DNA from 3 places in the Streptomyces sp. R-74717 genome. Region 1 is predicted to be linked to each of the others. Evidence: riboswitches for the same ligand, from Rfam matches in the RefSeq annotation. Region 1 holds a riboswitch; each other region holds the start of a gene.
The links. Region 1 has a riboswitch for cobalamin ahead of NRF20_RS31390 (prenyltransferase/squalene oxidase repeat-containing protein). Riboswitches for the same ligand answer to the same signal wherever they lie in the genome.

Region 1 (10,382 bases):
GGGAGTTCGGCTCTGCCGGGACCGTACGGGATCGCCACGCACACCGATGACATCGCCGCCCTGACCGAGGCCCTGGGTCTGGACCGGGTGGTGCTGGCCGGCCATTCGATGGGTGCGTTCGTGGCGGCGCTGGCCGCCGTACGGCACCCGCAACGGTTCGGGCCGCTGCTGCTGGTCGACGGCGGCATCGGCTTCCCCGCCCCCACGCATCTCTCCCCGGACGAGCTGATGACCGCCGTGATCGGCCCGGCCATGGACCGGCTGTCGATGACCTTCCCCGACCGGGCCGCCTACCGCTCCTTCTGGCAGGCGCACCCGGCGTTCGCGGGTGCGTGGTCGGCCGAGGTGGATGCGTACATCCAGCGCGACCTGACCGGGGAAGAACCCACCATGCACTCCACCTGCCGGATCGAGGCGGTACGCACCGACGGCATCGGCCTCTTCGACGAGGAGGTGCTGACGGCCATACGGAAGCTGCCGGCTCCTGCGACTCTGCTGTGGGCGCGGCGGGGCCTGATGAACGAGGACCAGGGCCTGTACGACGAGACACGCCTGGCAGCGGCCGACCTCGGGGGCACGGAGGTGACACCGGTGCCGGTCCGGGACGTCAACCACTACACGCTGCTGACGGGAGAAGCGGGCGCCGGAGAGATCGCACACCACTTGCTGACCATGTCCGGCGCCTGAGGACACAGACACCGCAACGCACCCCGGGCGGCCGGACGGCCTCTACCGCTCCCGGCCGCCCGCCAACAAATGCAACCGCAAGGCAAGTTGCAGCTCCAACGCCCGCCCGGGCTCGTTCCAGTCCCGCCCCAGCAGCACCTGCACCCGGTCCAGCCGCTGCACCACCGTGTTGACGTGCACGTGAAGTTCGTCCTTGGCACGGATGAGACTGCCCCCGGACCCGAAATAGGCACCGAGCGTACGCACGAGATGCGTGCCGCGCTGCGCGTCGTACTCCAGCAGCGGCCCCAGTGTCGCCGTGACGAAGCCGTCGACGTCCTGGGTGTTGCCCAACACCACACCCAGGAAGCCGAGTTCGTCGACGCACGCGCCTTCCCCCGCACGTCCCAGGACCCGCATGGCGCGCAGGCAGCGGGCGGCCTCCCCGTATGCGGAGGCCAGCTCCCGGGCGCCGCGGGCCGGCCCGGTGGCGGCGACGGTGACAGGGGCCTGGATCAGCTGGCCGAGCTGGGCCGCCGCCGCGCGTGCCGCGTCACCGGCAGCCGGTCCGGGGTCGTCGGTCTCTATCAACAGCACCACGTTTCCCGCGTGTTCGGCGCTCACCCCATGGATGTCCCCGCCGAACAGATAGCGCATCGCGGCAGGGGCCAGCCTCTCCCGGGCTCCGCCCTCGGCCACCAGCAGCAGATGTGGGCGGTCGAGGTCGATGCCGAGGCGTCGGCCGCGTTCGGCGAGTCCGGCCGGGTCGCGGTCCGCGTCGGTCAGCACGTCGGTGATCAGCTCTCCGCGGATCCGGTTCTCGGTCTCGGCGACCGTGCGCCGCAGCAGCAGAAGAAGTCCGGTGACCACCGAGGCCCGCTCGAACAGCCGCCGGTCGGAGTCGTCGAGCTGTTCACGCCGGTGCAGGACCAGACCGGCCAGGAGTTCCCGTCCGGCAAGGACCGCGCAGATCCACCGGCCGTCGCGATGCACGGCGCGGGCACCGGTACGGGACTCCTCGGCGGTCTCGGCCAGCCACCCGGCGTCCATGCTGTCGGCGGCGAAGTCGGCACCGTCGGGCCGGACCGCCGCCAGGGGCCGCCCGCCCGGGTCGTGAATGGTGAGCGGGGAGTCCAGCAGCCCCGCGACCGCCGCGGCGACATCCTTGACGTCACGGCCGCGCAGGACCAGGTCGGTCAGCCGGTCGTGGGACTCCTCGGCGCGCTGCATCGCCGCCGAGTGGGCCCGTACGGCCGCATTGGCCTCGGCCAGCTCGGCGTTGGTCTCGGCCAGTTCGTCCAGCGCGGACCGGGTGTCGGCGAGCGCGCGGGCGGTGTCGATGGCGATCGCGGCATGTGCGGCGAGCGAGCACAGCAGGGCGACCTCGTCGGGGCTGAAGACGCGGGGGGCACGGTCGGCCGCGAAGAGGACGCCGATGACCTTCCCCGTACCGCCGCGGCTGGAGCCGAGAAGCAGGGGCACGCCCAGGATGGCTACGAGCCCCTCGGCCAGCACCCCGGCGTTGATGTTGCGGGTGTGGTGGAAGCGGTCGTCGGTGCCGTAGTCGGGGGTCGCGTACGGACTCGCGGTCTGCGCCACCAGACCGCCGAGCCCATGGCCGAGCTCCAGCCGCAGTCGTTGGAAGAGCAGCGACACCGACCCGTCGGTGACCCGCATATAGGTGTCCCCCGCCTCCTCGTCGGGGAGCGTGAGATACGCCGTGTCCGTGCCGAGCAGCATCCTGGCGCGGCGCACGATCGCCTTCAGCACGTCGTCCAGGTCGCGGGATGCGGCCAGGTCGCCCGCGGTGTCGAAGAGCGCGGTGAGCTGGAGCTCGCGGCGCCGGTGCTGCCGCAGGGCGCCCCTGATCCGCAGGGCGGTGGCGGTGGCCCGCTCCACCTCCGCCAGATCGCCTGTGGGCACACCGGCGGCCCGCGCCTGCGAGGAGACGGCGCCCAGCGCCTCGGCGGGGGCGTCGTCGGCCAGCAGGTCGAGGAGGCGCCGCAGATGGGGCGCGGCGGAGGCGGACGGTTCAGACATGGGCGGCCATCGTTCGTAGGGGTCGGGGATCAGTTGGCGGTCCAGCCGCCGTCCATGGAGAGCGAGGTGCCGGTGATGTGCGCGGTACGCGGTCCGCAGAGCCACAGCACGGCCTCGGCGACGTCGTCGGGTTCGATCAGGCGCTTGATCGCGCTGCGTTCCAGCATGACCCGGCCCACCACCTCCTCCTCGGAGATGCCGTGCGTACGGGCCTGGTCCGCGATCTGGTTCTCGACCAGGGGGGTGCGTACGTACCCGGGGCTGACGCAGTTGCTCGTCACCCCGTGCTCCGCCGCTTCGAGCGCGACCACCTTACTGAGTCCCTCCAGTGCGTGCTTTGCCATCACATAGGCCGATTTGTAGGGGCTGGCCCGCAGGCCGTGCACGGACGAGATGTTGACGACGCGTCCCCAGCCGCGTTCGTACATGCCCGGCAGGGTCCGGCGCAAGATGCGGAACGGGGCCTCCACCATGACGCGCTGGATCAGCGCGAAGCGGTCCGGGGGGAATTCGTGCACCGGGGCGACGTGCTGGAGCCCTGCGTTGTTGACCACGACGTCCACGTCGGCAGGCAGCGTGTCCACTGCGTCGGGGACGGAGAGATCGACCACCCACGCCGTCCCGCCGATCGCCTCCGCCAGGCTCTTCGCGGCGCCTGCGGCCTTGTCCACCACATGGACATGGGCGCCCGCGGCGGCCAGGACCTGTGCGCAGGCCCGCCCGATACCGCTGGCGGCACCGGTCACCAGGGCGGTGCGTCCGGCGAGGAGCCGGTCCGCGGTCGACGGCGAGGGACCTGCGGCGGGCGGCGGGACGGTGGGCGGGGCGGCCTGTGGGGCGGGCCCGTGCTCCGGGCTCTGAGGAGTCTCCATGGTCGTCACCGTAAGGAGACCGAAGCCCCCGTCACACGGGGTCGGTGCACACACCGTCGCACGTCGGCATGGTGGCGGCGTACATGGTGCGGGTCCGGTCCCGGGCCGTCAGCGGGCCGCATCCAGCGCCGCCCGCTGCTCCGCGGCCGGCTCCAGGTCCACCGCGGCCAGGCTCTCGTCCAGCTGCGCGACCGAGGAGGCGCCGACCAGCGGGACGAACGGAACCTGGCCGCCGATGAGCCAGGCCAGGACCACCTGGTTGACGGTCGCCCCGGTCTCCTCGGCCACCGCCCGAAGCGCCGCCTGCCGGGCGGTGGTGCCCGGGTGGTCGAACTCCGGGCCCAGCGGCTTGTCCGCACGGACGTAGCAGCGGGTGCACGGCCTGAGACCACGCCTCTTTGATCATCAGGCTCTGCAAGCGCACCGGTTGGCCCTCACAGGCCGCGTGATGGAATAGCAGACCCTGAGCGAGGTGGGAGAAGCAGTGACGGACCGTAAAAGATCTCTTGTACGGGCAAGCGCGCTCCTGCTGGCGGCAACTGTGGCCACCGGCTGCGCGATCAGACCCGCTGCCGACGTGAAGGCCGAGGCCTCAAAGACCCCCGAGATTCACACTGACACCGAGCCGCTGGCCAAGCGCCTACCGAAGCTCGGTCGGATCGTCTCGGCGCACTGGCAGCAGAAGGCCCCCGGCGCGGACAGCCGAGTGCCCGGCCCCACGGACTACTACATCAGCGCCCTCATGAAGCTCGACCCCGGCTCGGTGGCCGTCCTGACGGCGTCCACGCAGATGCAGCCGGCGGTCGTCGGGGCCGAGCCCGAAGGCATCTCCATTCCCGCCGAACTCGCCGATTTCGCACCGGCGGGGGCGCAGTGGGTCCACAGCAGAGTGCTCGACGAGACCTTGGTGCGCGCCGACTCCGCCCAGCTCTACTTCGACCCGGCCTCGGACACCGTGTACCTCTCCGCCGCCAACGTGCACCTGCCGAACGCCGTCACGGTCCACGTCGGCCCGGACGGCAACCAGGTGACCATCACGCCCACGCCACCGGCACCCACGCCATGAACGGCCTCCAGCACCAGGCCACGCCTCTCTCCGGGGGCTTCCCCTGAGTCGTGGACACGACATCGACTGTCGCCCCGTTCCCGGTGTCGGACACGGATCGACTTCCGACCGTCGCCGCCCCCGTCCGCTCCTGCGCCTACTCCTCCGGCGGGAAGACGACCTCCCCCGATCCGGTCAGCGTGATCGTGATCGCCTCGACCGGGCATCCCTCGGCCGCGGCGAGGACCTTCTCGTTGGCGTCGGTCTCCGGGGCTGCCGGGTGGGACTGCCGGGCGGAATCCAGCGCGAATCCGCCCGGGGCATGGTTCACGCACATCCCGGAGCCGATGCAGACCCCTCGGTCGACCTCCACGGCCCAGCGGTCCCTCATCACGCCCCCTCGTATCCGGCCGGCAGATGGATCATCTTGTGCTCGAAGAACTCGGCGTATCCCTCGGGGCCGAACTCCCGTCCCAGACCGGAGTTCTTGTAGCCGCCGAACGGGCCGAGCATGTCGAGGCTGAAGGTGTTCACGCTGTACGTGCCCGTCCTGACCCGGCGGGCGATGTCGATGCCGCGTTCGGTGTCGGCGGTCCAGACGCTGCCGCTGAGCCCGTAGTCGGAGTCGTTGGCGATCCGTACGGCCTCGGCCTCGTCGCCGTACGGCAGGAGGCAGATGACGGGGCCGAAGATCTCCTCGCGGGCGATGCGCATGGAGTTGTCGACGTCGCCGAAGAGGGTCGGCTCGACGTACCAGCCCCGTTCCTGGGACGCCGGACGACCGCCGCCGGTAAGGATCTTGGCGCCCTCGTCCTGGCCGATCCGGATGTAGTCGAGCGAGCGCCGCTGCTGGCGCTGCGCGACGAGGGGGCCGAGTTCGGTGGCGGGGTCGAGCGGGTCGCCGACCTTCAGCGCACCCGCCGCGGCGGCGAACGCCTCGGCCATCTCGTCGTAGCGGGAGCGCGGGACGAGGATGCGGGTCTGGGCCACGCACGCCTGGCCGTTGATCATCCAGGCGAAGGGGACGATGCCCGCGACGGCCGCGTCCAGATCGGCGTCGGGGAGGATCACGGCGGCGGACTTCCCGCCCAGCTCCAGCGTGACGCGGGTGAGGTTGCGGGAGGCGACCTCCATCACCCGGCGCCCCGCGGCCACGGACCCGGTGAACGACACCTTGTCGACGCCCGGATGCCCGACCAGGTACTCGCTGACCTCACGGTCGGCCGGAAGGATCGACAGCACCCCCTCCGGCAGCCCGGCCTCGGCGGCGATCTCGGCCAGGATGTAGGCGTCCAGCGGGGATTCGGGCGAGACCTTGAGCACGGCGGAGCAGCCGGCCAGCAGCGCGGGCGCGAGCTTGGCGGCGGCGGTGAACTGCGGAACGTTCCACGGCACCACGGCCGCGACCACTCCCACCGGCTCCCGGCGCACCAGCAGCGGCCCGAGCACCCCGTCCCGCCGCTCCTCGTACGGGAAGCCGCGGGCGACGGTGATCGCCGCGTCCCACACCATCATCGCGGCAAGCGCCTGCACCATGACACCGGACGTGTACGGGGTGCCGTTCTCCGAGCTGATGACCCGGGCGATCTCCTCGTACCGCACGGCGAACGCGTCCTTGATCCGGGTGATCACCTCGATCCGCTCGTCGAGGGACGCCCGCGGCCAGGGCCCCTCGTCGAAGGCCCGCCGGGCGGCGGCGACAGCCCGGTCCACGTCCCCCTCGCAGGCGTGCGGCACCCGTCCGATGACCTGTTCGGTGTGCGGGGAGATGACCTCGATGACATCCCGGCCCAGCGGATCGACCAACTCCCCGCCGATGAACAGTTTTCCGTGTTCGACAAGCTCGGTCATGGCTGCTGCCTCCCGCGACCCGGCACGATACCTGACTCTGTGTCAGAACTGATACCAGTTCCAGTTCCAGGAGTCCACGGCTGCGACAGCGCCCACCCGGGCCGTCGGCCGATCGGTCCGGGCCGCCGCCCGACCGAGGAGGGTCCTCGAACGAATAGATGGTCGACTGGGGCTACTACTGAAACAAGTTCTCGTTACAGTGGGCGCGGTGCACCGCACAGCCGTACGTCCGGTACGCCGACCAGGCCGCGGAGAGAGATGGGGAGCCCATGACGCAGGTGACCGACCACGGCGGAGGCGTACACAGCATCAAGGTCCCCATCCCTGACAATCCGCTCGGCCACACTCTTGTGCATGTTCTCGACACCGATCGCGGACCGGTCCTGATCGATACGGGCTGGGACGATCCGGAGGCGTGGGACACGCTCACCGACGGGCTCGCCGCCACCGGTGTGGATATCGGCGACATCCACGGTGTGGTCATCACCCACCATCACCCGGACCACCACGGCCTCTCCGGGCAGGTGCGCGAGGCGTCCGGGGCCTGGATCGCCATGCATGCGGCGGACACCGCGATCGTGCGGCGGACCCGTGAGTCCCGGCCGGGCACCTGGCTGACGTATCTCTCGGCGAAGCTCAGCGCGGTCGGTGCACCCGAGGAGCATCTCGCGCCGTTGCGGGCGGCCGCGGCCGAGAGGGGCCGGATGCGCACGCTGCCCGGGCTGCGGGCTGCGCTTCCGGACCGGGAGATCGTTCCCGGTGAACTCCTCGGTCTGGCAGGCCGCAAGCTGCGGGCCATCTGGACGCCGGGGCACACGCCCGGCCATGTCTGCCTGCACCTGGAGGAGGAGCATCCGAGGAATCTGCCGGGCCGTGGCCGGCTCTTCTCCGGGGATCATCTGCTGCCGGGGATCAGCCCGCACATCGGGCTGTACGAGGACCGGGACGACGCCACGGTCACCGACCCTTCCCCAAGCTCTCAGCTGCGTTCGAGCAGGGGAGACCCCCTTGGCGACTACCTCGACTCGTTGGAGCACATCGGCAGGCTCGGGGTCGCCGAGGTGCTGCCCGCCCATCAGTACGCGTTCGCGGATGCCGCAGGCCGCGTCCAGGAACTCCTGGACCATCACGAGGAGCGGCTGACCGGCCTGCTCAAACTGCTGGCCGCCCCGCTGACGCCGTGGCAGCTGGCCGAGCGGATGGAGTGGAACCGGCCCTGGGCGCAGATCCCGCACGGCTCGCGGAGCATCGCCGTCTCGGAGGCGGAGGCGCATCTGCGGCGGCTGGTGAAGCTGGGGCGCGCGGAGGCGGTGGCGGGGAGCGAGCCGGTGATGTACATCGCGGTGTGACGGGGCTCCCGCCCCGGCGGGAGGGAGGACGGGCGTCGGCGCTCCTCCCGGCTCGGAGGCCGTCCGAACCCGCCCGGTAGAGTGTGCGAGTCGTCATCATGCCCGTTCAGGGGGAAGCCGGTGCAAATCCGGCACTGACCACGCAGCCGTGAACCGTCGTAGGAGACGGTGAGTCGGAATGCCCTGTCCGCGGTCGTGACCGGCTCGCACCACCGGAACCCCGGTGGTCGGCACCGTCGAGGTATACGGAGCCGGAGCCTGGTGCGTGAGCGTGCCTGTGCCCGGTTCCCCCCCGCAGGAGAGGCCCCGCCCGCCATGACCGTACGCCGCAGCGCAGCAACGCTCGCCGTCACCGCCACCGTGCTCTGTGCGGCCGCTGCCCCGGTCGCGGTCGCAGCGCCGTCCCCGTCGCCCTCGCCGTCCGTCGCACTGCCTTCCGGGCTGTACGGGACGAAGGACCCCACGTACGACGGTGTCTGGCGGCAGTCGCTGGCCTTCCTCGCCCAGCGGGTCGAGGGCGTCACGCCCGCCACGAAGTCGGTGGACTGGCTGATCGCCCAGCAGTGCGGCAACGGCGCCTACGCCGCGTACCGGCCCGATGTCTCCCAGCCGTGCGCCGAGAAGACCGTGCTGGACACCAATGCCACCGCGGCCGCCGTCCAGGCGCTCGTCGAGGTGGGCGGGCACCGGGACATCGTGAACAACTCTGTGCGCTGGCTGAAGTCCGTACAGAACGAGGACGGCGGCTGGGGTTACACCGCGGGCAGCCCCAGTGACGCCAACTCCACCTCGCTGGTGATCGGCGCCCTTGCCCGGCAGGGCCAGCGGATCGGGGACATCACGACCCCGGGCGGCAAGACCCCCTACGACGCACTGCTGGGGCTCGCGATCCCGTGCGGCGGCAAGGACGGCGGCGCCTTCGCCTACCAGCCCGACAAGGCCGGGAAGCTCGCCGCCAACGCGGACGCCACCGCGGCCGCCGTGCTCGGCACGATGGGCAAGGGCCTGGCCGTCGGGGACAACGCCGCGGTCAAGGCGCCCAACTGCCACCCGGGGTCCGGTCTCACGCCCGAGCAGGCCGCCCAGAACGGCGCCCACTTCCTCGCGGACACCCTCGCGACCAGCGGTCACCTCAACCTGGCGCCGATGCCCGGCGCCGCCGACTCCACCCCGCAGCCCGACTTCGGCAACACCGCGGACGCGGTCGTCGCGCTGTCGGCCGCGGGCCACCAGGACAAGGCGGCCAAGGCCGTGACCTGGCTGAAGAAGAACTCCGCGGCCTGGGCCGAGCAGAACGGTCCCGCCGCCTACGCGCAGCTCGCCCTCGCCGCCCACGCGACCGGTGCCGACGCCCGCGACTTCGGCGGCGTCAACCTGATCGACAAGCTGAACGCGACCGGTCCCGCCCCCGCGGCCGTCACGACGCCCGACCCGTCCGCCGACACCGGGTACGTGGCCACGGAGAAGGACCAGGTCCACAGCGGGGACGACGTGATCGGCGGCGTGTGGTGGTACGTCGGCATCGGCCTCGTCGTCGGTGCGGGCGCCGGCTTCCTGATCAGCGGCCGCCGGAAGAACCAGCAGCTGTGAGGCGGGCGGGAAGGGCCGCCGCTCTCCTGGTGATCCTGGGCGCCGTCCTGGCCGTGCTCGGCGCGGGGACGGCTCAGGCGGCCGGGTACCGGTACTGGTCGTTCTGGGAGGGCTCCGGCACCGGCTGGACGTATGCCACCCAGGGCCCGTCCCTGGTCCGGCCGGACGACGGCGCGGTGCAGGGCTTCCGGTTCTCGGTGAGCGAGGACTCCCAGGACTCGGCGAAGCCGCGCCGCTCCCCCGGCTTTACGGAGATCTGCGCGGACACCCCGGCCGAGGACGGCACCAAGCGGGTCGCGCTGGTCATCGACCCGGGCACGGCGGCGGACGCCCCGGCCGGCGAGACTCCGCCCGCGCTGCGCACCGCGTGCGCACGGGTCGCCCCGGACGCGAGCACCGCGGAGGCGCTCGCCTCGGTGGCCAAACCGCTGCGCTACAGCAGCGACGCGCTGCTCTGTGCCATATCCGGCTATCCGGCCTCGGGCTGCGGCGAACAGGTCTCGGACGACGGTCACCAGGCGCCTGCCGCGTCCGCATCCGCGTCCCCGGCCGATTCCGCCGCCGACGGGGACTCCGGCGGCTCCGGCGGCGGACCGTCCGTCGGGGTGCTGGTCGGGGCCGGTGCCGTTCTTCTCCTCGGCACAGCCGCAGTCGTGCAGGCCCGCCGCCGCCGCGGATGACCGCCTCGACCACCCGCCCGGCCCGGCCGCGCCGCCCACTGCGCGCCCCCGGGGCGACCCGGAGCAACGCCCTGCCCGCCGGGGCCTGGTGGCTGTGGGCGCTCGGCCTCGCCACCGCCGCGTCCCGGACCACCAATCCACTGCTGCTCGGCCTGTTGGTGGGGGTGGCGGGCTATGTGGTCGCGGCGCGCCGTACGGATGCGCCGTGGGCCCGTTCGTACGGAGCGTTCATCAGGATCGGGCTGTTCGTCGTCGGTGTGCGGCTGGTCTTCTCCGTCTTTCTCGGTTC
Region 2 (10,382 bases), 590 kb from region 1:
GATCACAGAAGCAGGTCACGGGAGTACGAGAAGGGGTGAGCGCGATGGCAGGCGCACCGGCCGGCGTTCCGACGATCTATCCGACGATTCTGTACGACGACGCGAAGGCCGCGATCAGAACGCTGACGGAGGGCCTCGGCTTCACCGAGGAAGCGGTGTACGAGGGCGAGAACGGCGCGGTGCTGCATGCGGAGCTGTCCTGCGGCAACGGCAGGGTGATGCTGGGCTCCAAGGGCCGCGAGGGTGTCTTCGCCAAGGCGATGCAGGGCGCGGGCCCGGCCGGTGTCTACGTCGTGGTGGACGAGGTCGATGAGCACCACGCCCGGGCCGTGGAGTACGGGGTGGAGATCCTGATGCCGCCCACGGACCAGGACTACGGCTCCCGCGACTTCATTGCGCGGGATGCGGAGGGCAATGTATGGAGCTTCGGGACGTACGCGCCGGGGTCGGCGGACTGACGGGCGATCGGCCGGACGGGCTTGGGGCCAAGCCCGTCCGACGCGGACTCACGCGGGCTACGCACCGCCCGTGTGCACCTGGAACGCGGCCCGGCGCACCGCTTTGGCCAGCGCGGGGTCCGGGTGCGCGGCGGCCAGGGCCACCAGGACCTGCACGGTGCGCGGGTGGCCGACTGCCCGTACCTCGTCCAGCAGCGCCGGCACCGTGCCCTGGACGGCCGAGTCGAGATGGCGGACCAGCAGTCCGGTCTCGCCGTGGTCCGCGACGGCCGCCGCGGTGTCGACCCAGAGCCAGGTGGCTTCCTCGCGGCTGAGGACGTCCTGGGCGTCCTCGGGGTCCGTTCCGCCGTACTCGGCCAGCCACAGCAGCGCGTAGGGGCGCAGCGAGGGGTCGTCCACGACGGAGCGCACCTCGGGCTCGGCGGGTGCGCCGACGACCCGGAGCGCCTCGAAGGCGAGTCCGCGCAGCAGTGCGTCCTCCCCGCGGGCGACGCCGAGGAGTTCGGCAACGGCGCTGCCGACGGGGCGGGCGGCGAGCCAGGCTCGGTATTCGGCGCGGGCCGGGCCGGGGGTGAGCCGGGCGCAGCCGAGCAGCATGTCTGCGGCGGACTGCTCGATGTTCCCGGCCGGACTCTGGGCCGCGACGCAGATCTGTTCCAGCTTGACCCAGACCGCCCAGTTGCCGAGCGGGGTGAGGGTGGCCTGTCCGGCGCCGAGGGTGAGCGCGCCTACGGCGGCCAGTCCCTCGAGGGCCCAGTCGAGAAGGAGGGCGACCAGGGCTGCGGGGTGTGCCGCGGGGGCGGATTCGGCCGGTGCGGGCGGCGCCTGCGGCCCGTACGGCACCTCGCAGCGCTCCTCGTGGAGTTCCGCGACACGCTGACCGAGAAGGTCCAGGAGGGCGGGCACGGTGACCGGGCCCGCCGAGAGCTGGAGGAGGGAGAGCACCTGCGGCACGGCCTCGACGGCCTCCGCGACCGCGGTGGACTCGATGCCCTCGGGCGCGGGGTGGACGAGCGACCAGGCGTCGAAGAGCGCCACCCAGCCGCGGAGCACGGCGGAGTCGTCGCGGTCCCAGGCGCGCAGCCGCCAGCCGGGGCGTGCGGTGTCGCCGTGCAGTTCGACCAGACCGGCGAGCCGGGCCCGGTCCCAGCCGGAGCGCACCTGGGCCGGGGACAACTCCAGGGCTGTCGCGGCCCGTTCGAGGGCCTGGGCGGCCAGGGGCGGCGCGCCGGGGATCGCGCCGTCGGCTGCCCAGCGGGCGATCCGTACGGCGTCGGCGAGGGCCGTCCTGGCCTGGCGGGCCAGTTCCGCCCTGGGTGGGGTGCCCTCCGGGGGGCGGGGAGCCGGCCTGGTGCGCCGGGTGGTCACGGCCTTGCGAGCGGTGGCAAGGGGTCGCGGGCGGACAAGTCGCAGCCTGGAGTCGCGCGGGGTACGGGACGTCACGGGGAGCAGTCTTGCCCCTGACGGGCCGAAAGCCCAAACGGAACCCGAATTCGCGGTGGAAGGGGGTGGCGGGCGGGGTCCGGCACCAATCGGCCGATCCCTCGCATCAGGTCACATCAGGGGGGTGAGGAAGCGGCGCAGGGCCTCTTCGTAGTGGACCGGGTCGGCATTCCACATCGCCGCATGCGGAGCCTGCGGTACGGCGCGCAGGGCGATCAGGTCCGGGCGGCGGGCGGCGAGATCGCGGGACGGCTGCCAGGGGGCCAGGGTGTCGTCCGGGCCGTGGAAGATCAGGGTCGGGACATGCAGCGCCGTGGCGAGGGAGCCGTCCAGGAGCCGGGCGCCGCGCAGCCCGGTCTGCCCCTGGGCTGCGCGGACGGCGAGCGGCAGCAGTGCGGTCGGGACACCGCGGGCGACGGCCAGTGCGCGCAGTGTGGTGACCCAGTCCAGGACCGGGGAGTCGAGGACGAGACCGCAGATCCGGTTGCGGAGCGCGGAGTTGACGGCCGCGTGCAGCGCCATCGAGGCGCCGGTGGACCAGCCGTGCACGACGACCTTCTCGGCTCCGTACCGCACGGCGAAGCGGACCGCGGCGTCCAGGTCGCGCCATTCGGACTCGCCGAGGTGGGCGAGGCCGTCCGGGGAACGCGGGGCTCCGGCGTCGCCGCGGTAGGCCAGGTCGAGCACGGGAAGGCGCAGATCGTGCAGGAACTCCATGACGTTCATGGGGTGTTCCCTGGTGGTGCCGAGGCCGTGCACGGTGATGACCCAGGTGTCGCGGGGGCCGGGCAGGAACCAGGCGGGCAGGGGGCCGAGTTCGCCGGGGATCTCGACTTCCATGTGATCGAGTCCGAGGGCCGACGAGGGGTCGCCGCTGTGCAGCTGCGGGGTGATGCGGACCTCGGCGCCGGTTTCCAGGCTGCCGCGGTTGACTCGTTGCAGTCTGCGGACGACGGTGTCGGGGGCGTGGCGGGCGTGTTCGATCACCGGGCCGACGACGGCGTGGACGTCGTCGCCCTCCAGTCCGTACGTACCGGGCCGCAGGGCGGCGAAGGAGCGCGTCAGGGTGACCTGCCCGGCCGCTGTGGCGTGCACGGTGAGTCTGCGGTCGGCGGGGAGCGGTCGCCCGGACGGCACCCTGAGGGCGGCGTCGCTGGCGTACCGGCCGGCCGCGACCGTTGCCGCACCGACGCCGAGAATCGTGGTGACGGCTGCTGCCGTGACTGTTGCCGGGCGCACCGCTTCAGTGTCGTGGGGTGCGCCGCACCCTGCCAGTGGACGGCGGCCGTCCGGTGCCCCGCCGGGGGCCGGACGGACGGATGGGACGGGACAGCCGGAACAGCGGGGGCAGGCAGGGGTCGGGTCAGCCCGGTTGTCCGTATCCCTTCAGTGCCTCCTGTACGTCGCGCAGCTGGGCCGGGGAGAGCAGGGTCGGGGCGTGTCCGGGGACGGAGCTTGCGGTGAGCCAGAGCCGGCAGAGCCATTCCAGCTGGGCGGTCCTGTCGTACGCCTCGTCCAGGGTCGCTCCGTAGGTCACGGTTCCGTGGTTCTGGAGCAGGCAGCCCGTACGGCCCTGCAGAGCGGCGAGCATGTTCTGCGCCAGCTCCTCGGTCCCGTAGCGCGCATAGGCCGCGACCCGGACGGGGCCCCCGAGCATGGCGGCGGCGTAGTGGACCGAAGGGACCTCGGGAACCAGGGTGGAGACGGCCGTGGCGTGCACCGCGTGGGTGTGCACGACGGCTGCCGCGTCGCTGTTCCGGTAGACCGCGAGATGGAGCGGGAGTTCGCTGGTCGGGGCCAGTTCGCCGAGGATGCGGTTGCCTTCCAGATCGACGCCGACGGCGTCCTCGGGGCGAAGCCGGTCGTACGGCACTGCGCTCGGGGTGACCAAGACCGTACCGCCGACCCGTGCGGACACATTTCCCGAGGTCCCGACGACGAGGCCGTCCGCCGCCGTCCTGCGGGCGGTGGCGACGACACCGTCCCAGGCACGTTCGATCGCGTCCCGTTGCTGATCGCTCATGCGGAGATCCTGTCAGCCCTGGAGGTGAACGGGCATGCGATCGGCGGGACAAGTCACAATCCGGAGAAGTTCACAAAGGGGATGGCGGGGGGCGAACCGGGCCCGAATCGACCCTGCGCCCGGCCCACACCACCCTGCGAGGGACAAACTGAACGCACCGACTCCAGTTGGAGTCACCGTAGCGCCCTGCCCAGTTCACCTTCCGTTCATCCAGGTTGCCTACGGTCCACGTGCCAATGACGTCGAGCGATTGCCTGGGTAAATGGAACACATCACGCTGCTGCTCGCGATTGTGATCGTGACAGCTCTAGTGTTCGATTTCACGAACGGTTTCCATGACACCGCCAACGCGATGGCGACCACCATCTCGACCGGTGCACTCAGACCGAAGACAGCGGTGGCCATGTCCGCCGTTCTCAACCTCGTCGGCGCGTTCCTGTCGGTCGAGGTCGCCAAGACGATCTCCGGCGGGATCATCAACGAGGACGGGCTGCGGACAGAAGTCATCTTCGCGGCACTCGTCGGCGCCATCCTGTGGAATCTGCTGACCTGGCTGGTCGGACTGCCGTCCAGTTCCTCGCACGCCCTGTTCGGCGGTCTGATCGGCGCGGCCGTGATGTCGGCGGGCTGGTCGTCGGTCAACGGCGGCACCGTCGTCACCAAGGTGCTGCTCCCCGCGGTCGCCGCCCCGATCGTCGCCGGTCTGGCCGCGCTGCTGGCCACCAGGCTGACGTACCGGATCGGCGGGAAGATCCGCAACGACGCCCAGGAGAAGGCCACTGCCAAGGGCTACCGCGCCGGCCAGATCGCCTCGGCCGGACTGGTCTCCCTCGCCCACGGCACCAACGACGCGCAGAAGACCATGGGCATCATCACCCTGGCCCTGGTCACCGGTGGCGTCCTGCACCCCGGCTCCAACCCGCCGGTCTGGGTCATCGTCTGTGCCGGTACGGCCATCGCACTCGGCACCTACCTGGGCGGCTGGCGCATCATCCGCACCATGGGCAGCGGCCTCACCGACCTCAAGCCGCCGCAGGGCTTCGCCGCCCAGACCAGTGCGGCCACGGTCATCCTGGCCTCCTCGCACCTCGGCTTCTCCCTCTCCACCACCCAGTCCTGCTCCGGCGCCGTGATGGGCGCGGGCCTCGGCCGCCGGGGCGGCGTGGTCCGCTGGTCCACCGCCACCCGGATGTTCGTCGCCTGGGGTCTGACACTGCCGGCCGCGGGCCTGGTCGGCGCGGGCGCGGAGCTCCTCACCAAGCAGGGCACCTGGGGTGTCGTCGTCGTCGCGGCGCTGCTGGTCGTCGGCTCCGGGGCGATCTGGCTGGTGTCGCGCCGCAAGCCGGTCGGCCACGGCGATGTCGCCCCGACGGGCGGCGAAGCCGAGCCCGCGGGCATCGTCACCACGGCCATCGCCGCCGTCAGCCCGCCGCTCACCGTGGCCCAGGCAGCGGCCCAGGACCTCAAGACCACCATTCCGGCTCCGGCCGGAACCGCCCAGGACCCGGCGCGACCCGCCACCGTCTAGGCCAGCCGCCTAGGCAGGCCGTCTAAGGATTCAGCATGAACATCGACTGGGCAGCCCTCGGCTCCGTCTTCGGCGTCTCCCTCGTCGTCACCGTCGCGCTGGTGGGTTTCTTCACCCTGGGCATCGTCGGTCTCTCCAAGCAGCCCGAACCGGCGGCGCAGGGCGGCTCCGGCGGCTCACTGCTGCTGGCCCGCGCCGGCGCCTACGTCTGCTTCGCGCTGTGCGCTGCGGCGGTCGCGTACGGGATCTATCTGATCGTCGCCTGAGCCCTCCTCCGCGCACTCCCCTCGTCGGGCCGGACACACCTCGTGTGTCCGGCCCGTCGTGGTGTGCCCGGCCCGATGTGGGGCTCAGCACACTGCACCGTCGCAGGTCAACGGCAAGTTGACGGGCGTTCGCGGAGCGTGGTGGACTGCCGGAGCCAATTACGGCGACAGCAGAGGAAGCCGGTGCGAATCCGGCGCGGTCCCGCCACTGTCACCGGGGAGCAGTCCCCCACACCGGAAGTCACGGCACGCGCGAGCGGGTTGGAAGGCCGGGGGAACTGCGGATCCGGGAGCCAGGAGACTCTCGTCGCCGGTCACGTCGAACCAGGGCGCGGACCCTGAGTGAGGACATATCGCCATGCCTGGCTGCCGTGCGTCCGTTGCTGTGGCGCTCTCGACGAGAGCCGCCTGTACGAAGGTCCTTCGAGGCGTAACGGCCGGTTGAGCCGTGCGTGCCGACCGCGTCTTCGCGTACGGCGCCACGGCCGGTCTGATCGGCGATCTGCTGCTCGGTGACCCCCGCAGGGGACATCCGGTCGCCGCCTTCGGGCGGGCCGCGGCGGGCGTCGAACGGCGTCTGTGGCGCGACCACCGCGGGTGGGGCGCCCTGCACACCCTGGTCTGCGCCGGAGGCGCTGCGGGTGGTGCCGCGCTGATCACCCGTGCCGTACGCCGTCATCCCGCCGCCTCCGTCGCACTGACCGCGGCCGCCACCTGGTCCGTCGTCGGCGGTACGTCCCTGGGGCGTGAGGCCCGGGCGATCGGCGGCGCCCTGGCCGCCGGTGACATCGAGTCGGCCCGCGAGCGGCTGCCGCATCTGTGCGGGCGCGACCCGTACTCCCTCGACGGACCGCAGATCGCCCGCGCCGTGGTGGAGTCCGTGGCCGAGAACACCTCGGACGCCGTGGTCGGCGCCCTGGTGTGGGGTGCCCTGGCCGGTGTGCCCGGGCTCGTCGGCTTCCGGGCCGCCAACACCCTCGACGCCATGGTCGGCCACAAGTCTCCCCGCCACCGGCGCTACGGCTGGGCCTCGGCCCGCCTCGACGACCTCGCGGGCTGGCCCGGCGCCCGGCTCACAGCCCTGCTCGCCGTGGCCGCCGGGGGGCGGCCACGTGGAGCGGTACGGGCGTGGCGGGCCGACGCGGCGAAGCACCCGAGCCCCAACGCGGGCCCGGTGGAGGCCTCGTTCGCGGGTGCGCTCGGCGTACGGCTCGGCGGGACCCTCGCGTACGGCGGCCGGATCGAACACCGCCCCGTCCTCAACGGGGAGACGGGCCGGGCGGTGGAGACCGAGGACATCGAACGCGCGGTACGGCTGTCGCGCCGAGTGAGTGCGCTGGCCCTCGGCGTGTGTGTGGCGGGACGACTGGGTGCGGGCCTCGCCGCACGACGGATCGCAGGACTTCGGTCCGAAGGACTTCAGGTCACAGGACGTCGGATCGCAGGACGGAGACGGACATGAGCGGCGGGCTGCTGGTCGCCGGAACCACCTCGGACGCGGGCAAGAGCGTCGTCACGGCGGGCATCTGCCGCTGGCTCGTGCGCCAGGGCGTGAAGGTGGCGCCCTTCAAGGCGCAGAACATGTCGCTGAACTCGTTCGTCACCCGCGAGGGTGCCGAGATCGGGCGCGCCCAGGCCATGCAGGCCCAGGCCGCCCGGGTGGAGCCCACCGCGCTGATGAACCCGGTCCTGCTCAAACCCGGTAGCGACCGCTCCAGCCAGGTCGTCCTGATGGGCAGACCGGTGGGCGAGATGAGTGCACGCGGCTACCACGGTGGCAGGCAGGAAGCGCTTCTCGGCACGGTCGTGGACTGTCTGGAGCAGCTTCGGGGCACGTATGACGCAGTGATCTGCGAGGGGGCGGGCAGTCCGGCCGAGATCAATCTGCGGCGCACGGACATTGTGAACATGGGCATCGCACGGGCGGCACGCTTCCCGGTGGTGGTCGTCGGCGACATCGACCGCGGTGGCGTCTTCGCCTCGTTCTTCGGTACGACGGCGCTGCTGGACGCCGAGGACCAGTCGCTGATCGCCGGCTACCTCGTCAACAAGTTCCGCGGCGACGTGTCGCTGCTGGAGCCCGGCCTGGAGATGCTGCGCGGGATCACCGGGCGGCAGACCTACGGGGTGCTGCCCTTCGCCCACGGCCTCGGCATCGACGAGGAGGACGGTCTGAGGCCCGCTTTCAAGAACAGCACAGCGCTGCGCGGAGCCGTACGCGAATCGGTCGTCGCGCCGCCGCACGGCGACGACGTGCTGCGCGTCGCGGTGTGCGCCGTACCCCTGATGTCGAACTTCACCGATGTGGACGCACTGGCCGCCGAACCGGGCGTCGTCGTCCGGTTCGTGGACCGCGCCGAGGAGCTGGCCGACGCCGACCTCGTCATCGTGCCGGGCACCCGCGGCACCGTGAACGCGCTGGCCTGGCTGCGCGAGCGCGGCCTCGCCGACGCCCTGGTGCGGCGTGCCGCCGAGGGCCGGCCGGTCCTCGGCATCTGCGGCGGCTTCCAGATCCTCGGTGAACACATCGAGGACGACGTCGAGTCGAGGGCCGGGCACATCGACGGCCTCGGCCTGCTGCCCGTTCACATCCGCTTCGACCGCGAGAAGACCCTCGCCCGCCCCGTCGGCGAGGCGCTCGGCGCCCCCGTCGAGGGGTACGAGATCCACCACGGCGTCGCCGATGTACGCGGCGGCGAACCGTTCCTGGACGGCTGCCGGGTCGGCGCCGTGTGGGGCACCCACTGGCACGGCTCGCTGGAGAGCGACGAATTCCGCCGCCGCTTCCTGACCGAGGCCGCGCGGGCCGCCGGCCGGCGCTTCGTCCCCGCCCCCGACACCGGCTTCGCCGCGCTGCGCGAGGAACAGCTCGACCGCCTCGGCGACCTCATCGAAGAACACGCGGACACCGACGCGCTGCTGCGGCTCATCGAGTCGGGCGCACCGTCAGGACTTCCCTTCATCGCCCCCGGAGCACCTGGAGCACGCGCATGAACGCCCCTATGAGCACTGTGCTGTTGCTGTCGACCGCCGACACGGACCTCCTCGCCGCCCGCGCCTGTGGCGCGCCGTACCGGATCGGCAACCCCACCCGCATCGACGCCCACGAGGAACTCCCCGCCCTGATCGAGGGTTCCTCCGTCGCCGTCGTCCGCCTCCTCGGCGGCAAGCGCGCCTGGGAGGACGGGCTGGCCGTCCTCAAGGCATCGGGCATCCCCACCGTGCTGCTGGGCGGCGAGGCCGTGCCGGACGCGGAGCTGATGGCCGAGTCGTCCGTACCCGCCGGTGTCGTCGCCGAGGCGCTGCGCTACCTCGTGGAGGGCGGCCCCGGAAACCTCGTAGAACTGGCCCGCTTCCTCTCCGACACCGTCCTGCTGACCGGCCACGGCTTCGCCGAGCCGCAGAAGATGCCCGAGTGGGGTCTGCGCGGCAGCCGCGAGTTCACCGAGGGCCGCCCGACCGTCGGCGTGCTCTTCTACCGGGCGCACCAGCTGTCCGGGAACACCTCGTTCGTGGACGTCCTCTGCGACGCGATCGAGGCCCGTGGCGCCAACGCCCTGCCCGTGTACTGCGGTTCGCTGCGCGGCGCGGACGCCGGTCTCTACGAACTGCTCGGCAGGGCCGACGCCCTGGTCGCCACGGTGCTCGCGGCAGGCGGCACCCGTGCGTCGGACGCCTCCGCCGGGGGCGACGACGAGGCCTGGGACATCGGCGCGCTCGCCGATCTGAACGTCCCTGTGCTGCAGGGGCTGTGCCTGACCTCCGCGCGCGCCGCGTGGGACGCCTCCGACGCCGCGCTCTCCCCCATGGACGCCGCGATGCAGGTCGCGATCCCCGAGTTCGACGGCCGTCTGATCACCGTCCCGTTCTCCTTCAAGGAGCAGGGCCCCGACGACGTACCGGTGTACCGCGCCGACCCCGAACGGGCCGCGCGCGTCGCCGGAATCGCGGTGCGCCACGCGGTCCTGAAGCACAAGCCGAACGCCGAGAAGAAGCTCGCCCTCGTCTTCACCGCCTACCCCACCAAGCACTCGCGCGTCGGCAACGCCGTCGGTCTGGACACGCCCGCATCGGCGGTGCGGGTCCTCGACGCCCTGCGCGACGCCGGTTACGGAGTCGACGGGCACCCCGACAACGGCGACGAGCTCATCCACCGTCTCATCAACGCCGGTGGCCACGACGTGGAGTGGCTGACCGAGGAGCAGCTCGCGGCAGCCCCCGCGCGTGTGCCGCTCGCCGACTACCGGGCCTGGTTCGACAAGCTGGAACCGGAGCTGCGCGACTCGATGCTGGAGCACTGGGGCGAGCCGCCGGGTTCGCTGTACGTGGACGGGGACGACATCGTCCTCGCCTCGCTCCGGTTCGGGAATGTGGTGGTGCTGATCCAGCCGCCGCGCGGCTTCGGCGAGAACCCGATCGCGATCTACCACGACCCGGACATGCCGCCGTCCCACCACTACATGGCGACGTACCGCTGGCTGGAGAACTCCTTCGGCGCGGATGCCGTCGTCCACATGGGCAAGCACGGCACGATGGAGTGGCTTCCGGGCAAGGGCCTCGGCCTGTCGGCCGGTTGCGGCCCCGACGCCGTGCTCGGCGAACTGCCGCTGATCTACCCGTTCATCGTCAACGACCCGGGCGAGGGCACCCAGGCCAAGCGCCGT
Region 3 (10,382 bases), 3.3 Mb from region 1:
CGCCCTCCTTCTTGACCGGCGAGACGTCCTTGCCGACGAGCAGACCGTCGAAGAAGTACCAGTTCTGGCCGGGCAGGTAGACGGGCTCGGCGTCGCCCTTCTCCTTGATGGCGTCGAACGCCTTGAAGAGGTCGGCACGGGTCTTCGGCGTCTCGGTGATACCGGCGTCCTTGAAGACCTTCTTGTTGTACATGACGACGCGGTTGCCCACGTACCACGGCAGGGCGTACTGCTTGCCGTCGTATATGGAGGGCTGGTTGATGCCGTCGGCCCAGGCGGAGCCGATCTCCTTCTTCAGGTCACCGAGGTCGGCGAGGCCACCGGTCTTGGCGTACGCCGGGGTCTGGGTGTTGCCGATCTCCAGGACGTCCGGCGGGTTGGACTCGGAGAGGGCCGTGGTGACCTTCTGCTGAATACCGTTCCAGTCCTGGACTTCGATCTTCAGCTTGGCCTTGGTCTTCTTCTCGAACTCATCGGTGACCGTCTTGGTCCACCCGGGCGGGTTCGATCCGGACATCGTCCAGACGGTGAGCGTCTCGCCCTTGTAGCTGTCCGGGCCGGTCTTCTTACCGCTGTTGCTGTCGCCGTCGTCGGACCCACACGCCGCGAGGCCGATCATCATGCCCGCGACGCCGACCGCCGCGATGAGCTTGCGCTTCACGCCAAACCCTCCTCAGGGATATTGCAACCCCGCCCACCGCGAAGACATTCGACGAGTACTGCTGGGGCTGGACCTGGTCTTTAATGGTTTAGACCAGCACCGGGAGCTTGGCCTAGACCTTTAGGGGTGTCAAGGGTGTATAAGAAGTGCACTCGCGTCCGTTACAGGACCGACACCTGAGGGAGGGCGACGAGCCGTGACCGGACCGTGCCACCATGTGAGCCGCGACAGACGGAGGAGCCGGTGACGGCAGCAACGCAGCAGTCGGGAAGGCGGGCCATGGGTGCCGACGGGGGCAGTACGGAGAACGAGACGGGCGCGGCCACGCGGACGGCGCGCGTCCCGAAGTACTACCGGCTGAAGCGACATCTCCTCGACATGACGGACACCATGCCGCCGGGCACCCCCGTGCCACCGGAACGGACCCTGGCCGCCGAGTTCGACACCTCGCGCACGACCGTGCGCCAGGCACTCCAGGAACTGGTCGTCGAGGGCCGGCTGGAGCGCATCCAGGGCAAGGGCACCTTCGTCGCCAAGCCGAAGGTCTCACAGGCCCTGCAGCTCACCTCGTACACCGAGGACATGCGCGCCCAAGGGCTCGAACCGACGTCCCAGTTGCTGGACATCGGCTATGTCACGGCGGACGACACGCTCGCCGGGCTGCTCGACATCACGACCGGTGGGCGAGTGCTGCGGATCGAGCGGCTGCGGCTCGCCAGCGGGGAGCCGATGGCGATCGAGACCACGCACCTTTCGGCCAAACGCTTTCCGGCGCTGCGCCGTTCACTGGTGAAGTACTCCTCGCTCTACACCGCCCTGGCGGAGGTGTACGACGTCCGGCTGGCCGAGGCCGAGGAGACCATCGAGACCTCGCTCGCCACCCCGCGCGAGGCCGGACTGCTCGGTACGGATGTCGGCCTGCCGATGCTGATGCTGTCCCGGCACTCGCTCGACGGGCAGGGCGAGCCGGTGGAGTGGGTGCGCTCGGTCTATCGGGGCGACCGGTACAAGTTCGTGGCGCGCCTGAAGCGGCCGACGGACTGAGGTCCGGGTGCGTCGGCCGACTGATTCCGGCCACGCACCCCTGGGCGCAACCGTCTCGGCCCCCGTGGAATCCACCACTCCACGGGGCCGTTGGCACACCTTGGCGCAGACCAAGTGTCGTACGTTTGACAACATTCCGAACATTCGCGCCCGAACATGGGACCGTTGCCGGACCGCAATGCGGACAGGGGGTGACGGTGACCGGAAGCCTCCCCTAGATTTCCTGCGCATTACACCAGGTGATCAGCGAGGGGACGGAGTCGCCGCATGCCAGCAGACCCAGAAGGAAAACCGCCCACAGTCACCCCCGTGCGGGTGGTCATCGCCCTCTGTCTCATCGCGCCGTTCGTGGCGATGCTCTGGGTGAGTTCGTATGCGAAGGTGGACCCCACCTTCATCGGCATTCCGTTCTTCTACTGGTACCAGATGCTCTGGGTGCTGATCTCCACCGCACTCACGATGATCGCGTACAAGCTGTGGCAGCGTGACCAGCGCGCCCGCAAGGGGGGTGCGTCGGCATGAAGGACGGCGTGAACGGCGTCGCGCTCGGCGTCTTCATCTTCTTCTTCCTGGCCGTCACGGTCATGGGCTTCCTGGCGGCGCGCTGGCGGAAGGCCGAGAACGACGCCAGCCTCGACGAATGGGGCCTGGGCGGACGTTCGTTCGGCACCTGGGTCACCTGGTTCCTGCTCGGCGGCGACCTGTACACCGCGTACACCTTCGTCGCCGTTCCCGCGGCGATCTACGCGGCGGGCGCGGCAGGCTTCTTCGCCGTGCCGTACACGATCCTCGTGTACCCGCTGATCTTCACCTTCCTGCCGCGGCTGTGGTCGGTCTCGCACAAGCACGGGTACGTGACCACCTCGGACTTCGTCCGCGGGCGCTTCGGCTCGAAGGGGCTCTCGCTGGCGGTCGCCGTCACGGGCATCCTCGCCACGATGCCGTACATCGCGCTCCAACTCGTCGGCATCCAGGCCGTGCTGGACGTGATGGGCGTGGGCGGTGGAGAGAACACCCACTGGTTCATCAAGGACCTGCCGCTGCTGATCGCGTTCGCAGTGCTCGCCGCGTACACCTACTCGTCCGGTCTGCGGGCGCCGGCGCTGATCGCGTTCGTCAAGGACGGACTGATCTACCTGGTCATCGCGGTGGCGATCATCTACATCCCGATCAAGCTCGGCGGCTTCGACGACATCTTCGCCAAGGCGGGCGATGCGTTCTCCCAGACCAACCCGGCAACCGGCAAACCGCGCGGCGCGCTCGCGCCGGGTGAAGCGGGCCAATGGGGTTACGCCACACTGGCGCTGGGCTCGGCGCTGGCGCTCTTCATGTATCCGCACTCGATCACGGCGACGCTCTCCAGCCGCAGCCGCAATGTGATCCGGCGCAACACCACGATCCTGCCGCTGTACTCGCTGATGCTGGGCCTGCTGGCGCTGCTCGGTTTCATGGCGATCGCCGCCGGGATCAAGGTGGACAACGGGCAGTTGGCCATCCCCCAGCTGTTCGAGAACATGTTCCCCGACTGGTTCGCGGGGGTCGCGTTCGCCGCCATCGGAATCGGGGCTCTGGTGCCCGCCGCGATCATGTCGATCGCCGCGGCGAACCTCTTCACCCGCAACATCTACAAGGACTTCCTCAGGCCGGACGCGACCCCGGAACAGGAGACCAAGGTCTCCAAGCTGGTGTCGCTGCTGGTGAAGGTCGGCGCGCTCGCCTTCGTCCTCACCATGGACAAGACGGTCGCGATCAACTTCCAGCTGCTCGGTGGGATCTGGATCCTCCAGACGATGCCGGCCCTGGTCGGCGGCCTGTTCACCCGCTGGTTCCACCGCTGGGCACTGCTCGCGGGCTGGGCGGTCGGCATGGTGTACGGGACGGTGGCCGCGTACGGGGTCGCCAGCCCGACCCAGGCGCACTTCGGCGGGTCGTCCAAGGAGATCCCGGGCATCGGCGAGATCGGCTACATCGGCCTGACCGCGTTCGTGCTGAACGTGGTGGTGACGGTGGTGCTCACCTTCGTTCTGAACGCCGTGAAGGCACCCGCCGGGATCGACGAGACCTCCCCGGCCGACTACACGGCCGACGCGGGCGACCCGAGCGTCCAAGCGGAGCTCCCGCCGGCCACGGCGGGGGCCCCGGGCGGCGGCCACTGACGACCGCTCCCACGGCCGGACGACGGCCCGTCGCGCCCCTTCAGCGGGGCGTGGCGGGCCGTCCGTCTGCTCCGGCAGGGGATCTCACGGCTTGTCCCGTCGGCTCGACTTCTGTTGCGCGACACAACATGTGGGGGCCGTCCCATCCAGCGGCCCCCACATGTATGCTCGTGCTCGCTGTCGCCGCAGGGAAATCCGGTGCGAATCCGGAACTGTCCCGCAACGGTGTATTCGGTGCGCTTTTGCGCACCCTCAGGTAAGTCCGAGGGCCTGCCGACAGCGCATCCGGCTCGACCGAACCGGATGCCAGACGTCCGGGCCTCGCGGATGGGCCGGTGGACGCCGTGATGAGTGCTGCCCGACGCGGGCCCACCTCTGCCCGGCTGCCCCGCTCCCCGCCGGCCCCGAGCCGAGCGAGGGAGAGCACCACGTGACCATCGCGCCAGCCGATCCGGCTTCAGTCGCCGTGTCCGAAGCGGCCGAGTCCGAGGGAACCGCACACGACGGACCGGGAACCGCACTGCTGCGGACCCTGACCGACCTCACCGTCGATCTGCCCGACACCGACCCCGGTCGCGTCGCCGCCGCCGCGCTGCGCGGCCGTAACGCCCGGTCGGACGAGGCGGAGTTGCGCTCGCTGGCCACGGAGGCCGCCGCGGGGCTGATCTCCGAGGACCCCGCCTACTCCCGGCTCGCGGCCAGGCTGCTGACCCGCACCATCGCGGACGAGGCGGCGGGCCAGGGCGCGGTGTCCTTCTCCGCCTCGGTGGCCGTCGGGCACCGAGAGGGCCTGATCGCGGACCGCACCGCCGAGTTCGTCGCGCTGCACGCGGCCGCGCTCGACGCACTGGTGGAGGGTTCGCTGACCGACGGCGCCGACGACCGTTTCGGTTACTTCGGGCTGCGGACGCTGTACAGCCGCTATCTGCTGCGTCACCCGCACACCCGCCAGGTCATCGAGACGCCGCAGCACTTCATGCTGCGCGTCGCGGCCGGGCTCGCCGAGGACGACTCGAAGCGCGCCCTGGACGAAGTCGCGGCGCTGTACGGGCTGATGAGCCGGCTCGACTACCTGCCGTCCTCGCCGACCCTGTTCAACTCCGGCACCCGGCATCCGCAGATGTCCTCCTGCTATCTGCTGGACTCCCCGCTCGACGAGCTCGACTCGATCTACGACCGCTATCACCAGGTGGCACGGCTCTCCAAGCACGCGGGCGGCATCGGCCTCTCGTACTCCCGCATCCGCGCCCGCGGTTCGCTGATCCGCGGCACCAACGGGCACTCCAACGGCATCGTGCCGTTCCTGAAGACGCTCGACGCCTCGGTCGCCGCCGTGAACCAGGGCGGCCGCCGCAAGGGCGCCGCCGCCGTCTACCTGGAGACATGGCACGCGGACATCGAGGAGTTCCTGGAGCTGCGCGACAACACGGGTGAGGACCAGCGGCGTACGCACAACCTCAACCTGGCGCACTGGATCCCGGACGAGTTCATGCGCCGGGTCGACGCGGACGGCGACTGGTCGCTGTTCTCACCCGCCGATGTGCCCGAGCTGGTCGACCTGTGGGGCGACGAGTTCGACGCCGCGTACCGGGCAGCCGAGGCCAAGGGGCTGGCCCGCAAGGCGATGCCGGCCCGTGAGCTGTACGGCCGGATGATGCGTACCCTCGCGCAGACCGGCCAGGGCTGGATGACGTTCAAGGACGCCTCCAACCGGACCGCGAACCAGACCGCCGAGCCGGGCCGCGTCGTCCACTCGTCGAATCTGTGCACCGAGATCCTCGAAGTCACCGATGACGGCGAGACGGCCGTCTGCAACCTGGGCTCGGTCAACCTCGGTGCGTTCGTCGCCGACGGTGGCATCGACTGGGAGCGGCTGGACGCGACTGTCCGCACGGCCGTGACCTTCCTGGACCGGGTCGTCGACATCAACTTCTACCCGACCGAGCAGGCCGGCCGGTCCAATGCGAAGTGGCGCCCCGTCGGCCTGGGTGCGATGGGTCTGCAGGACGTCTTCTTCCAGCTGCGGCTGCCGTTCGACTCCCCCGAGGCCCGCGCGCTCTCCACAAAGATCTCCGAGCGGATCATGCTCGCCGCCTACGAGGCGTCCTGCGAGCTCGCCGAGCGGTCCGGACCGCTGCCCGCCTGGTCCCAGACGCGTGCCGCGCGCGGTGTGCTGCACCCCGACCACTACGACACCGAGCTGAACTGGCCGGAGCGCTGGGACGCGCTGCGCGCCCGGGTCGCGAAGACCGGGATGCGCAACTCGCTGCTGCTCGCCATCGCGCCGACGGCGACGATCGCCTCGATCGCAGGGGTGTACGAGTGCATCGAGCCGCAGGTCTCCAACCTCTTCAAGCGCGAGACGCTCAGTGGCGAGTTCCTCCAGGTCAACGCATATCTGGTGGATGAACTGAAGCAGCTCGGCGTGTGGGACGCGCGGACCCGTGAGGCACTGCGCGAGGCGAGCGGTTCCGTGCAGGGCTTCGCCTGGATCCCGGAGGACGTACGGGCGCTGTACCGCACGGCGTGGGAGATCCCGCAGCGCGGTCTGATCGACATGGCAGCGGCCCGTACGCCGTTCCTCGACCAGAGCCAGTCGCTGAACCTGTTCATGGAGACGCCGACGATCGGCAAGCTCTCCTCGATGTACGCGTACGCCTGGAAGCAGGGGCTGAAGACGACGTACTACCTGCGCTCGCGCCCGGCGACCCGGATCGCCCGTGCGGCCTCCGGCCAGGCCTCGGCCGCCGCCCCCATTCCCGTGCAGCAGGCCCAGGCTCCCGACGCGGACGCGATCGCCTGCTCCCTCGAAAACCCCGAGTCCTGCGAGGCCTGCCAGTAATGAGCTCCACCAACTCCGAGAAGAACCTGCTCGACCCGGGCTTCGAACTGACTCTGCGGCCCATGCGCTACCCGGACTTCTACGAGCGCTACCGCGACGCGATCAAGAACACCTGGACGGTGGAGGAGGTCGACCTCCACTCCGACGTCGCCGACCTCGCCAAGCTTTCCCCCGGCGAGCAGCACATGATCGGCCGGCTCGTCGCGTTCTTCGCGACGGGTGACTCGATCGTCTCCAACAATCTCGTGCTGACGCTGTACAAGCACATCAACTCCCCCGAGGCGCGGCTGTATCTGTCGCGGCAGCTCTTCGAGGAGGCCGTGCACGTCCAGTTCTATCTGACGCTGCTCGACACGTATCTGCCCGATCCGGACGACCGTGCCGCCGCGTTCGACGCGGTCGAGGAGATTCCGTCGATCCGTGAGAAGGCGCAGTTCTGCTTCAAGTGGATGGATTCGGTCGAGAAGATCGAGCGACTGGAGACGAAGGCCGACCGCCGTCGCTTCCTGCTGAACCTGATCTGCTTCGCGGCGTGCATCGAGGGGCTGTTCTTCTACGGCGCGTTCGCGTACGTCTACTGGTTCCGCTCGCGGGGTCTGCTGCACGGTCTCGCCACGGGCACCAACTGGGTGTTCCGTGACGAGACGATGCACATGAACTTCGCGTTCGAGGTCGTGGACACCGTCCGCAAGGAGGAGCCGGACCTCTTCGACGACGAGCTCCAGCAGCAGGTCGCCGACATGCTGAAGGAGGCTGTCGACGCGGAGCTGCAGTTCGGCCGGGATCTGTGCGGCGACGGGCTGCCGGGCATGAACACCGAGTCCATGCGCCAGTACCTGGAGTGCGTGGCCGACCAGCGGCTCACCCGGCTGGGCTTCCCGGCCGTCTACGGCTCCGAGAACCCGTTCTCGTTCATGGAGCTGCAGGGCGTGCAGGAGCTGACTAACTTCTTCGAGCGCCGGCCGTCCGCCTACCAGGTGGCGGTGGAGGGCTCGGTCGCCTTCGACGACGACTTCTAGATCCTGGCCCAGCTTCTGAGGTAGGGGCGCCGCGCATCCGTCACCGGCTGCGCGGCATCCGCCGTTTCCGGTGGCGCGTCCCCCCGTTCCCGTTCCGCTTCCCGCAGCTCGCGGTCGATGCGGCGCTCCCGGGCGAGCCCGGCGAGGGTGGGCAGCAGAAAGAGGGCGATGAGTGCAGCTATGGCCAGGACGTTCAGGAATGTGTTCATGCCTCTACTCTCGTCCGCACGGACGGATTGCGGCAGTGGCAGGACTGTCATAGAGCATCGAATTACTGCCACACTTGCTCCATGCTGAAGAATGTCGCCGCCCTGCTGCTCGACGAGGTCCACCCCTTCGAACTGGGTGTGCTGTGCGAGGTCTTCGGCCTCGACCGCAGCGACGAGGGCCTGCCGGTCCACGATTTCGCCGTGGTCTCCGCCGAGGGCCCGGTGCTGCGGACCCATGCCGGGTTCACCATCAGTACGCCGCACGGACTCGACCGTCTGGACGAGGCCGATCTCATCGCCGTGCCGGCCGGCAGCCACTTCATCCGGCGGGACTACCCCGAAGAGGTCCTCGACGCCCTGCGCCGGGCGGTGGGCCGGGGGGCACGCGTGCTGAGCGTCTGCTCCGGCGCATATGTGCTCGGCGCGGCCGGACTGCTGGACGGGCGCCGCTGCACCACCCACTGGCGCCACGCCTCGGAGCTGGCCCGCCGCTTCCCGCGGGCCGTCGTCGAACCCGATGTGCTGTACGTGGACGAGGGCCCGGTCATCACATCGGCGGGCACGGCGGCCGGGATCGACGCCTGTCTGCATCTGGTCCGGCAGGCGTACGGCCCCGATGTCGCCAACGCGATCGCCCGCCGCATGGTGGTGCCGCCGCACCGGGACGGTGGGCAGGCGCAGTACATCAAGCGGCCGCTGCCCCGCACCCGGTGCGACACGGTCGGCGAGACGCTGGTCTGGATGGAGCGCCACCTCGATCAGGAGATGACCGTCGAACAGCTCGCCGTACAGGCACACATGTCGCCGCGCACCTTCGCCCGTCGCTTCCAGCAGGAGACGGGTACCACTCCGTACCGCTGGCTGCTCCGCCAGCGGGTGCTGCTGGCACAGCATCTGCTGGAGACATCCGATGAAACGGTGGACACCATCGCCGGTCGCACCGGCTTCGGAAATGCCGCCGCGCTGCGCCATCAGTTCGTACGATCGTTGGGCACGACGCCGAATGCATACCGTCGAACCTTCCGCGGCCCGAGCGCGATGACCGAAGTAGCCTGACGCGGAGCACGGAAGGGCCCCGTACGCCGGTTCGGACGGACCGGCGTACGGGGCCCTCGTGTGTCAGATGCCGCAGTTCGGCGCCGACCAGAAGTGGCTGGGGCCCTGGTTGACGTGGACGTGGTCGCCGTGGTCCGGGTAGCCCGGGCCGAGGATCCCGTTGAAGCCGTGGTTGCGGGCCTCCTTGGCGAGGGTGCACAGGGCGTGCGGTCCGGCGCCGAGGTCGGCCGCGTCCCCGTACAGATGACGGCTGTTGGACGCGCCGCCGACCGCACTGTTGCAGGAGGTGGAGCGGAAGCCGCTGGTGATCCGGATCGACTGGTCACCGAGCGCGTGCCGCAGCGCTTCCAGCTTCCACATGGTGCTCAGGGCGTTGGCCTTCGCCGTGCCCGCCGCGACGGCACCACCCGCCCAGGTCGTGTTGCACTGGTTGTGCTCGGCGTACGTGAAGTGGATCGGGGTGCAGTCGTTGTCCTGGAGCTCATAGATCCTGGCCTGGGTGGCCGGGCCCGCGATGCCGTCGGCGGCGAGGCCGTAGGCGGCCTGGAAGCGCTTGACGGCGGCGGTGGTGGCCGGTCCGTAGGAGCCGTCGACGGCGAGCACGGAGTTGTAGCCGGGGTAGCCGGCCACCCGTATCTGGAGCTGGACGACGTCATTGCCGGTGGCGCCGGGGGACAGTGTGCGGGTCCAGGTGTAGCAGCCGTCGGCCTGTGCGGTGCCGGCGGTCACCACGGCCCCACCCAAGGCGAAAGCCATGGTCATGACAAGACCCAGCAGGAGTTGTGCGGTGCGTCTGAGCTGAGGGGGCTCCCCACCACGACGGAGATGTGGTGAGAGAGCTTGTCGGACTGGTCGACGCGCGTCAACTGCACACGGACAAACGACAGTTGACGATCCACCCAGGGACGGAAACGGCGGGCCCGGCCGCCCTCGCAAGGGAGACCGGGCCCGCCCGGTGGCAACCGGATGCTCAGTCGTTCGGCACGGTCTCGTAGCGCGGCGTGTTCTCCGCCATCTGCCGCAGCGCATCCTTGCGGTCCCGCTTGGAGAGCCGGTCGATGTACAGGTAGCCGTACAGGTGGTCCGTCTCGTGCTGGAGGCAGCGGGCGAAGTAGCCGTTGCCGCGGATCTTGACCGGGTTGCCCTTGGCGTCCTGCCCGCGGACCACCGCGTAGTCCGGGCGGGCCAGCGAGGCGTACGCCGTCGGGACGGAGAGGCAGCCCTCGTTGGAGTCGTCCAGGACCCGGTCCTCGGGCGCCAGCTCTTCCAGCACCGGGTTGCAGACGGCGCCCACGTGCCGCACACCGTCGTCGTCCGGGCAGTCGTAGACGAAGACCTTCAGGTCGACGCCGATCTGGTTGGCAGCAAGGCCCACGCCCTCCGCCGTCCGCTGGC

Region 2: another riboswitch for cobalamin. It lies ahead of NRF20_RS34060 (cobalamin biosynthesis protein); the one in region 1 lies ahead of NRF20_RS31390 (prenyltransferase/squalene oxidase repeat-containing protein).
Region 3: another riboswitch for cobalamin. It lies ahead of NRF20_RS15920 (ribonucleoside-diphosphate reductase subunit alpha); the one in region 1 lies ahead of NRF20_RS31390 (prenyltransferase/squalene oxidase repeat-containing protein).

The regions. Positions count from the first base shown of each region.
Region 1 is NZ_CP102361.1:6,845,203-6,855,584, reverse strand. Features, by position in the region: gene NRF20_RS31430 (alpha/beta fold hydrolase) at 1-687, shown strand, start outside; gene NRF20_RS31425 (helix-turn-helix domain-containing protein) at 730-2,706, opposite strand; gene NRF20_RS31420 (3-hydroxybutyrate dehydrogenase) at 2,736-3,578, opposite strand; partial or broken gene NRF20_RS31415 (aldo/keto reductase) at 3,687-3,944, opposite strand; gene NRF20_RS31410 (hypothetical protein) at 4,063-4,644, shown strand; gene NRF20_RS31405 (ferredoxin) at 4,781-5,014, opposite strand; gene NRF20_RS31400 (aldehyde dehydrogenase) at 5,014-6,474, opposite strand; gene NRF20_RS31395 (MBL fold metallo-hydrolase) at 6,744-7,823, shown strand; cobalamin riboswitch at 7,894-8,029, shown strand; gene NRF20_RS31390 (prenyltransferase/squalene oxidase repeat-containing protein) at 8,139-9,413, shown strand; gene NRF20_RS31385 (SCO2322 family protein) at 9,410-10,093, shown strand; gene NRF20_RS31380 (energy-coupling factor transporter transmembrane component T) at 10,090-10,382, shown strand, end outside.
Region 2 is NZ_CP102361.1:7,432,293-7,442,674, reverse strand. Features, by position in the region: gene NRF20_RS34090 (VOC family protein) at 45-458, shown strand; gene NRF20_RS34085 (hypothetical protein) at 516-1,826, opposite strand; gene NRF20_RS34080 (alpha/beta hydrolase) at 2,013-3,140, opposite strand; gene NRF20_RS34075 (class II aldolase/adducin family protein) at 3,265-3,924, opposite strand; gene NRF20_RS34070 (anion permease) at 4,187-5,452, shown strand; gene NRF20_RS34065 (hypothetical protein) at 5,488-5,718, shown strand; cobalamin riboswitch at 5,891-6,022, shown strand; gene NRF20_RS34060 (cobalamin biosynthesis protein) at 6,167-7,180, shown strand; gene NRF20_RS34055 (cobyric acid synthase) at 7,177-8,712, shown strand; gene cobN (cobaltochelatase subunit CobN) at 8,721-10,382, shown strand, end outside.
Region 3 is NZ_CP102361.1:3,550,601-3,560,982, forward strand. Features, by position in the region: gene NRF20_RS15900 (extracellular solute-binding protein) at 1-661, opposite strand, end outside; gene NRF20_RS15905 (GntR family transcriptional regulator) at 941-1,705, shown strand; gene NRF20_RS15910 (DUF3311 domain-containing protein) at 1,973-2,227, shown strand; gene mctP (monocarboxylate uptake permease MctP) at 2,224-3,861, shown strand; cobalamin riboswitch at 4,013-4,154, shown strand; gene NRF20_RS15920 (ribonucleoside-diphosphate reductase subunit alpha) at 4,292-6,703, shown strand; gene NRF20_RS15925 (ribonucleotide-diphosphate reductase subunit beta) at 6,703-7,722, shown strand; gene NRF20_RS15930 (hypothetical protein) at 7,719-7,931, opposite strand; gene NRF20_RS15935 (GlxA family transcriptional regulator) at 8,013-8,987, shown strand; gene NRF20_RS15940 (D-Ala-D-Ala carboxypeptidase family metallohydrolase) at 9,051-9,743, opposite strand; gene def (peptide deformylase) at 9,958-10,382, opposite strand, start outside.